One region of the Micromonospora sp. NPDC047753 genome, then DNA from elsewhere that is predicted to be linked to it. Evidence: riboswitches for the same ligand, from Rfam matches in the RefSeq annotation. Region 1 holds a riboswitch; each other region holds the start of a gene.
The links. A riboswitch is a leader RNA that binds a small molecule or an ion and turns the genes downstream of it on or off. The one in region 1 is predicted to bind cobalamin.
Positions count from the first base shown of each region.

Region 1 (3,484 bases):
GTGGTCGACGAACTCGGTGACCCGGTTGGTGAGGTCCCCCGAGATCGCGACGTAGTCGAGCACCGACACGTGTTGGACCATCTCGCACAGCCCGACACCGCCGGCGTGCGGGCACACCGGGACGTTGAACTTCGCGGCGAGCAGCAGCACGGCGACGATCTCGTTGATGCTGGCCAACCTGCCGGTGTCGAGCTGGCAGAAGTCGATGGCCTCGGCCTGGAAGAGCTGCTTGAACATCACCCGGTTGTGGCAGTGTTCGCCGGTGGCGACGCCGATCGGAGCGACGGCGCGGCGGACGGCCGCGTGGCCCAGGATGTCGTCGGGGCTGGTCGGCTCCTCGATCCACAGTGGCGTGAAGCGGGCGAGGGCGGTGACCCACTCGATGGCCTGACCGACGTCCCACACCTGGTTGGCGTCGATCATCAGGTTGCGATCCGGGCCGAGGATCTCCCGTGCGATCGCGCACCGGCGGATGTCGTCGTCGAGGTTGGCGCCCACCTTGAGCTTGACGTAGCCGTAGCCGGTGTCGACCGCCTCCTGGCACAGTCGGCGCAGCTTGTCGTCGCCGTAGCCGAGCCAGCCCGCCGAGGTGGTGTAGGCGGGGTAGCCGGTCCGGTCGAGCTCGGCGAGGCGGGCGGCCTTTGTGCTCTCCTTGGCCCGCAGGATGGCCAGTGCCTCGTCGCGGGTCAGCGCGTCGGACAGGTAGCGCAGGTCCGCGATGTCGACGAGTTGCTCGGGGGTCATGTCGACGAGCAGCCGCCACAGCGGCTTGTCGGCGACCCGGGCGACCAGGTCCCATGACGCGTTCAACACGGCGGCGAGGGACAGGTGGACGACGCCCTTCTCGGGGCCGAGCCACCGCAGTTGCGAGTCGGAGGTGAGCAGGCGGTAGACCGCGCCCATGTCCGCTGCCATCGTTGCCACGTCCTGGCCCACGAGGAGCTGTGCCTGGTGGACTGCCGCCGCCGCGACGATGTCGTTGCCCCGTCCGATGGTGAAGGTCAGGCCGTGCCCCGCGAGTGGCGCGCCCACGCCGTCGACGCCGTCGGTGTGCAGGACGACGTAGGCCGCCGAGTAGTCGCCGTCCTTGTTCATGGCGTCTGACCCGTCAGCGGTCAGGGAGGTGGGGAAGCGGACGTCTTCGACGGTGACGGCAGTGATCTGCGGCATGCGCTCCTCGCCCGGCTAGGCTAAAGATCAGATGATCACTGGGAGTATACGGAGGGCTGCTCCAGCGCGTCAACGTTGTCGATCACCTCGGACGTGCAGACATATGATGTTTACCCTCTCGGGTCGAGCCGCCTTGACTCCGATCATGCCGGTTGGCGGGCCAAGGTGCCACGCGCGGCGGACCCTGGTGATTGGATGTTCCGGCTCGCCGCGAGGCATCGACGGCGACGTATGGGCGTGGTCTCCAGTGCCGTGGCCTCGATACGTCAAATCTTTGTCGAATGTCGACACCAGTGCGCAGAGCCCCGTCTCCGGCGCCCGGCGTCGGTCGGCCGCAGCGTGCTCCCGGGGGTTGGTGACGGTGGTCACCGCATCGCCGCCGACACGCCCGAGACCGACATGTGGGGTGTGACAACGACTGCGTCCCTATATATGGTGTCGAGCGCAGCTGGTTCGGCCGCTCATCCGGTGCGGTCGAGGCAACAGGGAACCCGGTGGAAATCCGGGACTGTCCCGCAGCGGTGAGTGGGAACGACAGCCGTCATCAGCACTGGGCCACCATCGGCCTGGGAAGCGACGGCCAGTAGGAGACCGGCGAGCCCGGTCGTGCCCGCGAGTCCGAAGACCTGCCAGCGCGCCGCGTACCCCACCCGGGTGGGCGGCGGTCCGAGGCCGCGTGGGACGGCTGACGCCACCTGACCCACGCCGGGGCCGGCGTGGCGTCCGTCGGTGTCTGTCTCCTCGCGTCCGGGCCACCAGGTCTCGAACTCCGAGGAGCGAGTGGTGACAGTCACCGAGGTAGTCCCGGCCAGCGGCGACGCGACAGTGCGGCGGACGCCGATGCAGGTCCGCAAGCGCGACGGCGGCACCGAACCCGTGGACGTGAACAAGATCGTCCGGGCGGTCGAGCGGTGGGCCGACGACCTGACCGACGTCGACCCGTTGCGGGTGGCCACCCGCACCATCAGCGGCCTCTACGACGGCGCGACCACTGCCGAACTCGACCGGCTGTCCATCCAGACCGCCGCCGAGATGATCGGTGAGGAGCCGCAGTACTCGCGTCTGGCCGCGCGGCTGCTGGCCGGCTACGTCGACAAGGAGGTGCGGCGACAGGGCATCACCTCGTTCAGCGCGGCGATCCGGGTCGGCCACGCCGAGGGCCTGATCGGTGACGACACCGCCGCGTTCGTCGCCACACACGCCGCGACGCTCGACCACGCCATCGACCCGGACGGCGACCGCCGGTTCGAGTATTTCGGCCTGCGCACGGTGTACGACCGCTACCTGTTGCGCCACCCCATCAGCCGACTGGTGCTGGAGACCCCGCAGTACTGGCTGCTGCGGGTGGCCTGCGGCCTGTCCCGGACGGCGGACGAGGCGGTCGACTTCTACCGGCTGATGTCCAGCCTGGCCTACCTGCCCAGCTCACCGACCTTGTTCAACTCCGGCACCCGGCACACCCAGATGTCCTCCTGCTACCTGGTCGACTCCCCGCTCGACGAGCTGGACTCGATCTACGCCCGGTACGCCCAGGTCGCCAACCTGTCCAAGTTCGCCGGGGGCATCGGCATCGCGTACTCCCGGGTCCGCTCCCGGGGCGCGCTGATCCGGGGCACGAACGGGCAGTCCAACGGGATCGTGCCGTGGCTGCGCACGCTGGACGCGAGCGTCGCCGCGGTCAACCAGGGTGGCCGACGCAAGGGCGCTGCCTGCGTCTACCTGGAGCCGTGGCACCCGGACATCGAGGAGTTCCTGCAACTGCGGGACAACACCGGCGAGGACGCCCGCCGTACCCACAACCTGAACCTGGCCAACTGGGTGCCGGACGAGTTCATGCGCCGGGTCGAGGCCGACGAGCTGTGGTCGCTGTTCGACCCGCACGAGGTGCCCGAGCTGCCCGACCTGTGGGGGGAGCGGTTCGACACCGCGTACCGGCAGGCCGAGGCGCAGGGCCGCTACGTGCGGCAGGTCCCGGCCCGGGAGCTGTACGGGAAGATGATGCGGACCCTCGCCCAGACCGGCAACGGCTGGATGACCTTCAAGGACGCGTCGAACCGGCTCTGCAACCAGACCGCCGAGCCGGGCAACGTGGTGCACCTGTCCAACCTCTGCACCGAGATCGTCGAGGTGTCCAGTGACGCCGAGACCGCCGTGTGCAACCTCGGCTCGGTGAACCTCGCCGCCCACCTCACCGCCGACGGCATCGACTGGGAGCGGCTGCGCGCCACGGTGCGGACCGCGGTGACCTTCCTCGACCGGGTCATCGACATCAACTACTACCCGACCGCGCAGGCGGCGGCGAGCAACCCCCGCT
Region 1 covers NZ_JBEYSL010000186.1:162-3,645, reverse strand. The annotation lists gene ABZ749_RS17365 (enolase C-terminal domain-like protein) at 1-1,170, opposite strand, end outside; cobalamin riboswitch at 1,603-1,819, shown strand; partial or broken gene ABZ749_RS17360 (ribonucleoside-diphosphate reductase subunit alpha) at 2,011-3,484, shown strand, end outside.

Region 2 (3,484 bases), on a different contig from region 1:
CAAATCGTGTCCACCGAAGGACCGTGGGTCGTAGCCGGTGACCTGGGCGAGGAGGGCGACCTTGCCGATCGCGCCGCCGGCGGCGTAGTCGGTGCCGATGCCGAGCCACGAGTCGACGGTGAACCCGCCGTCACCGACAGCGCCGCCGCCGCGCAGGAACTCGACGATCGCCCGCAGCTTGGCGTCGTTCCCGCCCGTGGCGGCCAGGGCGTACGCGCCGTCGATGCTCAACCCGAAGTCGGGGAAGCCGGGGAACGACTCGTAGTACCTGCCGTCGACCAGATTGGTCGGCGCGACGAGGTAGGACACCCCCTTGACCAGATCGGGTCGCGGTCCGGCCGGCGGCGGCGTCTCACCCAGGGTGGCCAGGTTCTTGCCGGCCAGTGCGAGCGCCGCCGCGCCGGTGGCGGCAAGGTCAGCGTCCGGGTTGCTCGGGTCGGGGTTGAGCCCACCGCCGGTGACGATCCGCCCGACCAGGAAACCGGTGGCGGTGGCAGCCCGGTCGGCGACACCCAGCACGGCGAGGGCCTGCGCGGCGTACCCGGTGGAGTAGGTGTCGGTGACCCCCGCGCCGGTGTACGGCTGGTAACCGCCGTCGGTCTCCTGCGCGCCGGTCAGGAACGCCTTGGCCGAACCGAGCGCGGCATCGTGCGTCGCGCCGAGCGTGTGCAGCGCCAGGACGGCCAGGGTCGTGGCCGCGAGGTCTGGATCACAGGCGTCGGTGGGGCTGCGCCATACACCGGCGAAGGCTCCGGTCGCGCACTGCTGCTCGGTCAGTCGGGTGACGGTCGCGGCCGGCGGGGTGACGCCGGCCCGCTTGAGCGCGAGCAGGGCGGTCGCGTGGGTCAGGGGATCGCTCGATCCGGCGAAGTCACCAGCGGCGGCACAGCCGGCGTCGACGTCGGTCGCGGCGCACACCCGGTCGGTGAGCGTGGCGATCAGGTCACGACCTCCGAACGCGCGCGGATTGCCGCCGGTGATCGTGGTCAACAGCGCGAGGTTGGCGACGTTGGCGATGTGGGGTGCGGCGGTGCCACCGTTCGGGAAGATGGCGGCGTCGACGTGTGCCCGCAGGTAGTCGACGACCTTCGTGAGGGTCTGGTCCTGCCCACCGGTCCCGGCCAGGGCGATGGCGACGGCGACGGTCCGGTAGTAGTCAACGAAACCGTTGTCGACGTGGTCGCCGTCGGCGAGCTGCCCCACGAGGTAACTCGCAACCGCCTTGACCTGCGCTTCCGTCGGGCGCGCCGGTGCGGGCGTCCCGGTCGGGGTCGGAGTCGGGGTCGCGGTCGGAGTCGGGCCGCTCGCGCGCACCGACGCGGGGGTGAAGCTCGGCGCCCCGGTGGCGCCGCCGATGTCGGTGCCGCCGAAGACCCACGCCTCGACCTCACCCGGGCCGGGCCGCTGGGACATCGCGCCGAGTGGACTGTAGGTCCAGTGCTCCTGCCCGGCCGGGGCGATCCAGTAGGACCAGTAGGCCGTCGCCGGCGGCGTCAACTGGCACGCCTCGTCGGCCGGCGCCGGGCGTTCGGCACCGGACTCGAAGGCGGGTGAGCCGATCCGGCAGATGAAACCCGGGCCGTCGTGAGCGGTGCCGGTCGTGGTGAAACCCGCCTCGTGCAGCAGGTCCAGGCCGGTGGTCGGAGTGACGTCGCAGCCCCGCAGCAGCGGCCCGCCCCACGCGCCGAAATCGACCGCGACGATGGCGCCCTGGGTCGGGGTGCAGGACTCAAGCGGATCGGCGATCGCCGCACGGGTCGGCACCACCAGTGCCAACGCGCCGAGCGTCACCGCGGCGACAAACGCCAACCACGGCGCGGAAGTCCGCGACGTTCGACTGACCAGTGGAGACATGGCGACTCTCTCAAGGGGCTAGCGGCGCAGGCGCGGACGCGGACCCCGAGGACAAGTCTCGGAAATCTTGCTCCGCGCCGTGTACCTCGACGGCGCTGCGGTGCACTATCCAGCCAGGTAATCCGACTCGTCCCGAAACGGGACCTACGGCTGCGGGCCAGCGCCGGACTTTGACCGGCTTCCCCTGACTGCTGGATCGCGGTCATCGGACCACAACCGCGACCACCTCGTCAACGCGAGGGCGTGTCATCTACCTAACAGCGCGCGGTAGGGGCTTCCTCCCATACCGTGACCGCGTCATCGCGTGGGGGAACCCGGTGGGAATCCGGGGCTGACGCGCAACGGTGAGGACGGTTGGCCGTCCCGAGCCCGACTACCCACGTGGTGACGCAGCACCTGCGGTATCCGTCCCACGCGTCCTGCGGCCGGCCCGCCCCGCTCCGCCGGCTCTCCCGCTGGGCCCCGGGTCGAGGCAGTCGTGCCCCGTACCCCAAGGAGACCCGATGTCCTCGCGCCTTTCCCCCGGCAGTCGCCGGAGACGTCTCGCGACGGTTCCCGCCGCCGCGCTGATCGCCGCTGTCGTCGCGGTCGCGACCGGTGCCGCACCGGCCGCCGCGACCTCGACGGCGGCGCAGATCGCCACCGCCAAGACCAACGGCGTCGCCTACCTGCGCACCCTGCAGGCCGCAGACGGAAGCTACGCCAGCGGCGGGCTGTCGAACGAATGGGCGTTCAGCGCGTTCGCCCCCGCCGGTGTCGCGGCCGTGGACGTCTACCCCTCCGGCGACACGACCAAGAACGCCCGCACCGTCTACCGCAACCACCTCTCCGCCGCGTCCTGGCCGAGCACCTCCCCCGTCGTCACCGACTACGAGCGCGGCGTCCTGAACGCCTACGCGGCCGGCATCGACCCCGCCCGGGTCTCCCCCGCCCGCAACCTGATCGCCGACACCATCGCCTACTGGCAGACCGGCTCGGCCGGCTACTACGGCCCGCCGGCCAACGTCAACGGCACCGTCTTCGCCACCCTCGCCCTGGCCGGCGCGAAGACCCAGACCGGTGCCGCCCGCGTACCGCAGGCGCTGCTCAACCTGTCGGTCACCCGGATCCGCAACAACCAGCACAACGACGGCGGCTGGACCTTCAGCCAGGCCGAGGGCAACCCCACCCAACTCGCCGCCGCCAGTGACATCGACATGACCGGCGCCGCCATGGCCGCCCTCTGCGTCGCCGGGGTGCCCAACACCGACACCGACATCGTCCAGGCGAAGAACTTCCTCAAGGGCAAGCTCGTCAACGCCTCCGGCGCCTTCACCTCGATGTTCGGCGTCAACACCGACTCCAACGCCTGGGCGGTCTCCGGGCTGAACGCCTGTGGCATCCCAAGCCAGGGCACCGACTTCACCACCACCGCCGGTAAGACCCCGATCGACTTCCTGCGCGCTCAGCAGCTGACCGGCGGCGGGTTCAAGTACCTGCCCACCAACACCACTCCGTCGGCGTACGCCTCGATCGACGCGGTGCGGGCCCTGGCCGGCGCGGGCTACACCGCCGTTCCCCCGACCCCGGTCACCGCCGGGGCGCCCACCTGGGTCGCGGCGAGCGGATTCACCGCCGGCACCGCCAGCCG
Region 2 covers NZ_JBEYSL010000551.1:426-3,909, reverse strand. The annotation lists partial or broken gene ABZ749_RS30670 (prenyltransferase/squalene oxidase repeat-containing protein) at 1-1,809, opposite strand, end outside; cobalamin riboswitch at 1,949-2,079, opposite strand; cobalamin riboswitch at 2,132-2,254, shown strand; gene ABZ749_RS30665 (prenyltransferase/squalene oxidase repeat-containing protein) at 2,358-3,484, shown strand, end outside.
Region 2: another riboswitch for cobalamin. It lies ahead of ABZ749_RS30670 (prenyltransferase/squalene oxidase repeat-containing protein); the one in region 1 lies ahead of ABZ749_RS17360 (ribonucleoside-diphosphate reductase subunit alpha).

Region 3 (3,484 bases), on a different contig from region 1:
CGCGACCTGATCGGCGGTGTCGCCGAGCGGCTGGTCGGCGCGGACGAACGACCAGGCCAGGATCGTCACCGGACCGGTGAGCATCCCCTTGACCGGCTTGTCGGTCAACGACTGGGCGTAGGTGGACCAACCGACGGTCATGGGTGCCTTGCGGGTGACATCGCCGTAGATGATCGGCGGGCGTACGCAGCGGGAGCCGTAGGACTGCACCCAGCCGTGCTCGGTGGCGGCGAACCCGCTCAACTGCTCGCCGAAGTACTGGACCATGTCGTTGCGTTCCGGCTCGCCGTGCACCAGCACGTCGAGACCCAACCTCTCCTGAAGACGGATGACCCGCTCGACCTCAGCTCGCATCCGCTGTTGGTAACCCGTCTCGTCGAGTCGCCCAGCCCGGTACGCGGCGCGGGCCTTGCGCAGCTCGTCGGTCTGTGGGAACGAGCCAATCGTGGTCGTTGGCAGCGCCGGCAGACTCAGCCTCGCCTGCTGCGCGGCAGCGCGTTGCGGGTAGGCGCCGCGCTGCCGGTCCACCCCGCGCAGCGCGGCGAGGCGCCCTCGCACACCGTCGTCATGCCATCCCGGCGGGGCCGACGCAAGCGGCGCGGGCAGGGTCGTGGTGCCGTTGCGCAGCGCCCGACCCAGCAGGACGACCTCGTCGACCTTCTGCCGGGCGAAGGCCAACCGGTGGCGCAGGTCCGGATCGAGCGCGGTGTCGACGGACAGGTCCACCGGCACGTGCAGCAGCGAGCACGATGTGGACACCGCGACGTGGTCGGCGAGCCCGGTCACCGCCGCGCCGGCGCTGATCGCCGCTCGCACGTCGGTGCGCCAGACGTTGCGGCCGTCGACAAGCCCGGCGACGATCGTCTTGCCACGCAACTGCCCCGCGCCAGCGAGCCGCTGCAGGTTGCCGGGCCCGGCGACCAGGTCCAGGCCGATCGCCTCGACGGGCGTGTCCAGCAGAGCGGGCAGTGCGCCACCGAGCTCCCCGAAGTAGGTGGCGACGAAGATCCTCGGCCGCTGCTGCACGGCGCCCAACCGGGTGTACGCGTCGCGGAGCGCGGCGATCTCAGCCTCGCTGCGGTCGCTCACGTAGGCGGGCTCGTCCAGCTGCACCCACCGCACTCCGGCGTCGGCGAGCGTCCCCAGGATGTCGGCGTACACGTCGATGAGGTCCGCCAACCGGTCAAACGGTTGCCCGCCCCCGTCGGCGGGCTTGGACAGCAGTAGGAACGTGGCCGGTCCGACCAGCACCGGGCGGCTCTCGATGCCGAGGTCACGGGCTTCGCGGTACTCGCGCAACGCCTTCGCGGGGTTCGCCGCGAAGACGGTGTCGGCGCCGACCTCCGGCACCAGATAGTGGTAGTTCGTGTCGAACCACTTGGTGAGCTCCAGTGCCGGCTCGGCGTCGACGCCGCGGGCCATCGCGAAGTAGGTGTTCAGCTCGGACAGGCCGAGGCGGGTGAAGCGTTGCGGGATGGCGCCGACGGCCACGGCGGTGTCGAGCACGTGGTCGTAGTAGGAGAACGTGTTGGACGGAATCGCGTCCAGACCTGCGTCGCGCAGCGCCCGCCAGACCTCACCCCGTAGCGCGGTGCCGGTGGTCTCCAACTCCTCCGCGTCGATGTGACCCGCCCAGTAGGCCTCCACGGCCTTCTTCAACTCACGGTTGCCGCCGATGCGCGGATAACCGAGCACGGTGCTCTGACCGAATGCGGTGTTCATGGGGGTCCTTCCCTCGAAGCGGCCGAGGACTCGCGCCACAGCAGGGAAGGAAGGGGTACGGATGCGTACCGGCTTCCGCCCCGGCCGTCCCGAGAGACCATCGGCGGCGCACACCGGCTGGCATGCGCGGCGCTGGCAGGTCTTCGGACTCGCGGGCGTGACCTGTTCGGTCGCCTACTGGCCGTCGCTTCCCAGACCTCGCGGCCCAGTGCTTGATGACGGCGGTCGTTCCCACTCACCGCTGCGGGGCAGTCCCGGTCTCGCACCGGGTTCCCTCTTACGACGCCACGACCATTCAGGCCACGGCGAACCAACACCGTTGTCCATCCTAGGGCTCCGTACGCGATTTGGGCTTGGCATGTCCGCCCTGCGGGACCAACGACGTCGCGGCGCGCCTCCACCTCATGCCAGGGCGAACCCTCTGAGCCCCTCGATGCGACCGAGACCCGCGTCCACCCGGACACGAACGCTCGTTGAGGACTCCGCCCCGCCTCGACGACGGCACAGCCTTTCACATGTGTGACACAGGGCTGGAACCGCAGCGTATCCAACTTTTGCTACCTGAGGAAAAAGATCGCGACCTTTTGCGAAAAGCCTCACCGCGGTGAGGATATTCAGATGCGTCGTCTCCCTCAGTCTCCTGGCCGCATGGTCTCGGGCCTGCTCGCGCTCGTCCTCGCCTCGGCGGTCACACTGCTCGCGTCCGCTCCGCCGGCCGCGGCTCACGGGACCCTCGCCATGTCCACACCGGTGGCCGGCGCCACTGTGAACGAGCCGTTGACGACGGTGCGGCTGTACTTCACCGAGAAGGACGCCGCCAACGCGTACTTCACCATCACCGCCCCGGGCGGCAGCCGGGTCGACAACGGCTGGACGTACGGGGAGCCCAAGCCGCTGGACAAGCCGGTACGGGAGTACTTCCTGGTCAACGGCCAGTTCGAGCCTCGCGAGTACACGACGGGTTTCCCGGCGGTGGTGGCCCTCGCGCATCTGCCCGCCAAAGGTCAGTACTCGGTGAGCTACCTGTCGGTCGCCGTCCCACTGGCAGACCGTCATCTGCGAGGCCCGCACCCGCACCGCGACCGGCCCGAGCGGCGAGTCCGCCGAGGTGACCGACAACGTGATCGTCCTGCGCCGCCGCTGACGGAACCGGCGGCAGCGAAGCGGGCATCAAACGCGGCCGAGACACCGCAACCCAGACAGACCACTAGCGGTGACGCCGGCGCTCGGCCCACGTCAATGCCTCACCGGGTCCAGACCGTGCCCCGTGCCTGGTATTCAAGGGCCTCTTCGACCTGGACAGCGACGTCCGCGTTGAGCTCGCGCGCGACGAGGTGCAGCGCCAGATCCAAGCCGGACGTGATGCCGGCGGCGGTGACCAGGTCGCCGTCGTCGACGACGCGCGCGTTCTTGACAACGCCACCGCGCGCGGCCAACTCTTTCTTGGCAACCGTGTGAGTGGTGCAGGGACGGCCGGTGACCAGTCCGGCCGCGGCAAGAATGATCGCGCCGGTGCAGAGTGACGAGATGGTGAGACCCGGGCGGCGTGCCGTCGCGAGCGCCTTCGGGAGCGCCCCATTGTTGATCTCCGCCCAGATGCCGGGCTCTCCGGGACGACCGCCACCGGGTACGACGATCAGATCCGCCTCCTCGGGCCGCCAGCCGCGGTCGATCGTCACGCGAGTGCCGAATGCGGCGGTGATGACGCGAGGCCTGCCGAGCACCATGTAGCCGGTGTCGATCTTTCTGCTGCTGTACCACC
Region 3 covers NZ_JBEYSL010000312.1:873-4,356, forward strand. The annotation lists gene metE (5-methyltetrahydropteroyltriglutamate--homocysteine S-methyltransferase) at 1-1,722, opposite strand, end outside; cobalamin riboswitch at 1,839-2,052, opposite strand; partial or broken gene ABZ749_RS23375 (copper resistance protein CopC) at 2,461-2,694, shown strand; gene ABZ749_RS23380 (DJ-1/PfpI family protein) at 2,967-3,484, opposite strand, start outside.
Region 3: another riboswitch for cobalamin. It lies ahead of metE (5-methyltetrahydropteroyltriglutamate--homocysteine S-methyltransferase); the one in region 1 lies ahead of ABZ749_RS17360 (ribonucleoside-diphosphate reductase subunit alpha).

Region 4 (3,484 bases), on a different contig from region 1:
CAGTACCTGTTCGGGCGTGCCCAGCTTCGCCGGCAGGCGGATCGGAAACCGCACCGCCCGCTGGGCCTCGGCCAGGGCGACGGTCCGCTGCCCGGGCAACGGCGACGCGGTGCCGCCGGGCGGCATCGGGGCGGGTGAGGTGGCGATGCTGACCCCGGCGAAGCGCAGCAGCCCCGTGACGGCGTCGGCGATCGCGGCCCGCGTCGGCGGCAACAGCGCGACCAGCAGGGCGACGAGCGCCACCGCGGCGAGTGACCGCCACCGGCGCCGCCGGGGCGGGGTCGCGCCCAGTCGTACGCGGACACGGGCGGTCACGTCGGGCGGATCGGGGGTTTCCAGCCAGGCGGACAGGTCGCGCAGTTCCCGTTCGAGGTCACCCATGCCGGACCTCCGCACTGTCGAGCAGGCCGCGGAGCTTCGCCAGCGCCCGGGACGTACGCGACTTCACTGTGCCCCGGGGCCAGCCCAGAGCCGACACCGTCTCCTCCTCGGTGAGATCGAGGAAGAACCGGCAGACGATGACCTCGCGGTCCCGTGTTGGCAGTTGCCGCAGCGCCTGCACCAGCGACCTCCGGCGCTCCCCGGCGAGGACCGCGGCGACCGCGTCGTCCTCGGCGATCTCAGACCTCGGGTCCGCTGCCGCCGCCCGCAGGACGAGCCCGTCGCGCCGGCCACGGGAGCGGTGCAGGTTGCGGGTCTCGTTCGCGACGATCGCGAGCAGCCACGACCGGAAGGACGCGTCACCCCGGTAACGGGACAGCTTCCGGTACGCCTTCACAAACGCCTCCTGGATGACGTCCTCGGAGTCCGAGCCCGCGCCGAGCAGCACCGCGGTCCGGTACGCGGACGCGGTGTGCCGGGTGACCAGGAGGTCGTACGCCTCCAGGTCACCTGCCCGAGCGCGGGTGACGAGCGTCTCGTCGTCCAGGGGAGCCTCCGTTCGGATCACACTCATGACACCGCCCACCCGCCGCGGGTTCCACCCGGCGCGGGTCAGGTTTTTCCCATCCGCCGTGCAGCGTATTGCCAGGATTTGGTGGTGCACTGGGAGAGGTGTCGAGGAGAGGGGCTGGTCATGAGCTGGTTCAGTCGCCGGTCACGGGGTGCCGAGGCGACCCCGACGAAGCTGGACCGGGAGGCGACCCGCGAGGATCTCGCGGCGCTGGAGGCGTTCGTCGCCAGCCGGCGAGGGGTGGAGTTCTACCTGGAGCCGGAGACCACGGCGACGGACACCACTGTGGTGGCGATCGCCCACGACGGCGAGTGGATCCGCCGCCGTACCGGAACGCCCCGCGCGGCCGGGGCCATCGCCCGCAAGCACGCGGTGCCGCTGTACGAGGCCGGGCGCACCGGCTACCCGGAACGGATGCGGACCTGGAGCCGAGCGCACCCGGAACGCCACGCCCGTTGATCGGGGCGTCGACCGGTGTCGGTTGTCGCGCGTGGCGTCTGACGAGGCGCGGACCGCGAGCCGAGGCTTCTGAATCGTCTACGACATCAGCTCCAAAGGGGCCGCGTGACCACTCCGCCCCCTGCCACGGGCCAGTCCGCGAGGCCGACCAACAATTTGCCCAGCCCGCCATCGCGACGGGAGGCATCACCCGCGCGCCGATATTTTCGCAGGTCGATGCGGTGAGCGTGGTCGGGTGGCGGTGGGGTCCGCGTTGACCGGCGGCGCGGCCGTGTGGCAGCATTCGCGGCCTGACGGCAGTGAAGGAAGTCGGTGCGAATCCGACGCGGTCCCGCCACTGTCACCGGGGAGCGATCCCCCCTCGTGAGTCACGGCCGTGTGTCTGCGGTTGGAAGGCCGGGGGAGAGCGTCGATCCGGAAGCCAGGATACTTCGGCCGTCGGGATGTACCCCAGGGCGTGGACACCCGAGGAGGACCCGATGACGCACGGCGTCTCATTCATCGACGACTTTCGTCGTCTCGCATTCCAGGCAGTGCATTCCAAGGACACCGGACACCGGCACCGCTGAGCTGATCGCCCGGCGCTGACCGGCCCCGACCCATGCGTCGGCGCGCCGTTCGCTCTGGCCGTCGTACCGGCTGACGCCGTACCCACCCGCATCGCCCCGGTCGCCTCCGTAGCGGCCAGGGCGTCACTCTCCGGAGCCTGCCGTGCGCATCCTGCTGCTGTCCACCGCCGACACCGACCTGCTGGCCGCCCGCGCCAGCGGTGCCGACTACCGGTTGGCCAACCCCGCCCGAGTCGCCGCCGAGGAGGTGCCCGCCCTGCTCGACGGGGTCGCCCTCGTCGTCGTACGCCTGCTCGGCGGTCGACAGGCGTGGCCGGACGGCCTCGCCGCGGTGCTCGCCACCGGCGTGCCGACTGTCGTGCTCGGCGGTGAGGCGCTGCCCGACGCCGAGCTGATGGCCATCTCCACAGTGCCGTCCGGGGTCGTCACCCAGTCGCTGGCGTACCTCGTGGAGGGCGGCCCGGACAACCTCGGACAGTTGGCCCGGTTCCTCTCCGACACGGTGCTGCTCACCGGCGAGGGGTTCGCCGCACCCGCGCCCACCCCGGCGTACGGCGTGCACGGCGACCACCCCGCCGACCCGGACCGGCCCACAGTGGGAATCGTCTTCTACCGGGCGCACGCCCTCGCCGGCAACACCGGATTCGTCGACGTGCTCGCGGACGCGGTCCGCCAGGCCGGCGGCAACCCGCTGCCGATCTTCTGCGGCTCGCTGCGCGGGTTGACCGCGGGCGCCGGACCACTCGGGCTCTTCGCCCGCTGTGACGCGCTGCTGGTCACGGTGCTCGCGGCCGGCGGCGCGGTCGCCGCCGACGCCTCCGGTGGCGGCGACGAGGACGCCTGGGACGTCGGCGCCCTGGCCGCCCTGGACGTGCCGGTCATCCAGGCGCTCTGCCTCACCAGCACCCGCGCACAGTGGGCCGACAGCGACGCCGGCCTGTCCCCGTTGGACGCCGCCATGCAGGTGGCCATCCCCGAGTTCGACGGCCGGATCGTCACGGTGCCGTTCTCGTTCAAGCAGATCGACGCGGACGGGCTCTCGGTCTACGCCGCCGATCCCGAGCGGGCCGCCCGGGTCGCCGGGATCGCGGTACGCCACGCCCGGCTGCGGTACGTGCCGCACGCCGACAAGCGGGTCGCCGTGGTGCTCAGCTCGTACCCCACCAAGCACTCCCGGGTCGGCAACGCCGTCGGGTTGGACACCCCGGCGTCGGCGGTCCGGCTGTTCGCCGCGTTGGCCGAGGCCGGCTACGACCTGGGTGACGCGCCGCCGCCCGACGACGGCGACGCGCTGATCCACGCGCTGATCGCCGCCGGTGGTCACGACGTGGAGTGGCTCACCCCGGAGCAGTTGGCAGCGGCCGAGGCACGGATACCGGGGCCGACGTACCAGCGGTGGTTCGACCAGGTGCCGGCCGAACTGCGCGAGCGGATGCGGGAGCACTGGGGTGAGCCGCCGGGCGAGCTGTACACCGAGGGCGGAGACATCGTGCTCGCCGGGCTG
Region 4 covers NZ_JBEYSL010000132.1:565-4,048, reverse strand. The annotation lists gene ABZ749_RS13930 (hypothetical protein) at 1-381, opposite strand, end outside; gene ABZ749_RS13925 (RNA polymerase sigma factor) at 374-955, opposite strand; gene ABZ749_RS13920 (hypothetical protein) at 1,076-1,411, shown strand; cobalamin riboswitch at 1,714-1,843, shown strand; partial or broken gene ABZ749_RS13915 (cobaltochelatase subunit CobN) at 2,123-3,484, shown strand, end outside.
Region 4: another riboswitch for cobalamin. It lies ahead of ABZ749_RS13915 (cobaltochelatase subunit CobN); the one in region 1 lies ahead of ABZ749_RS17360 (ribonucleoside-diphosphate reductase subunit alpha).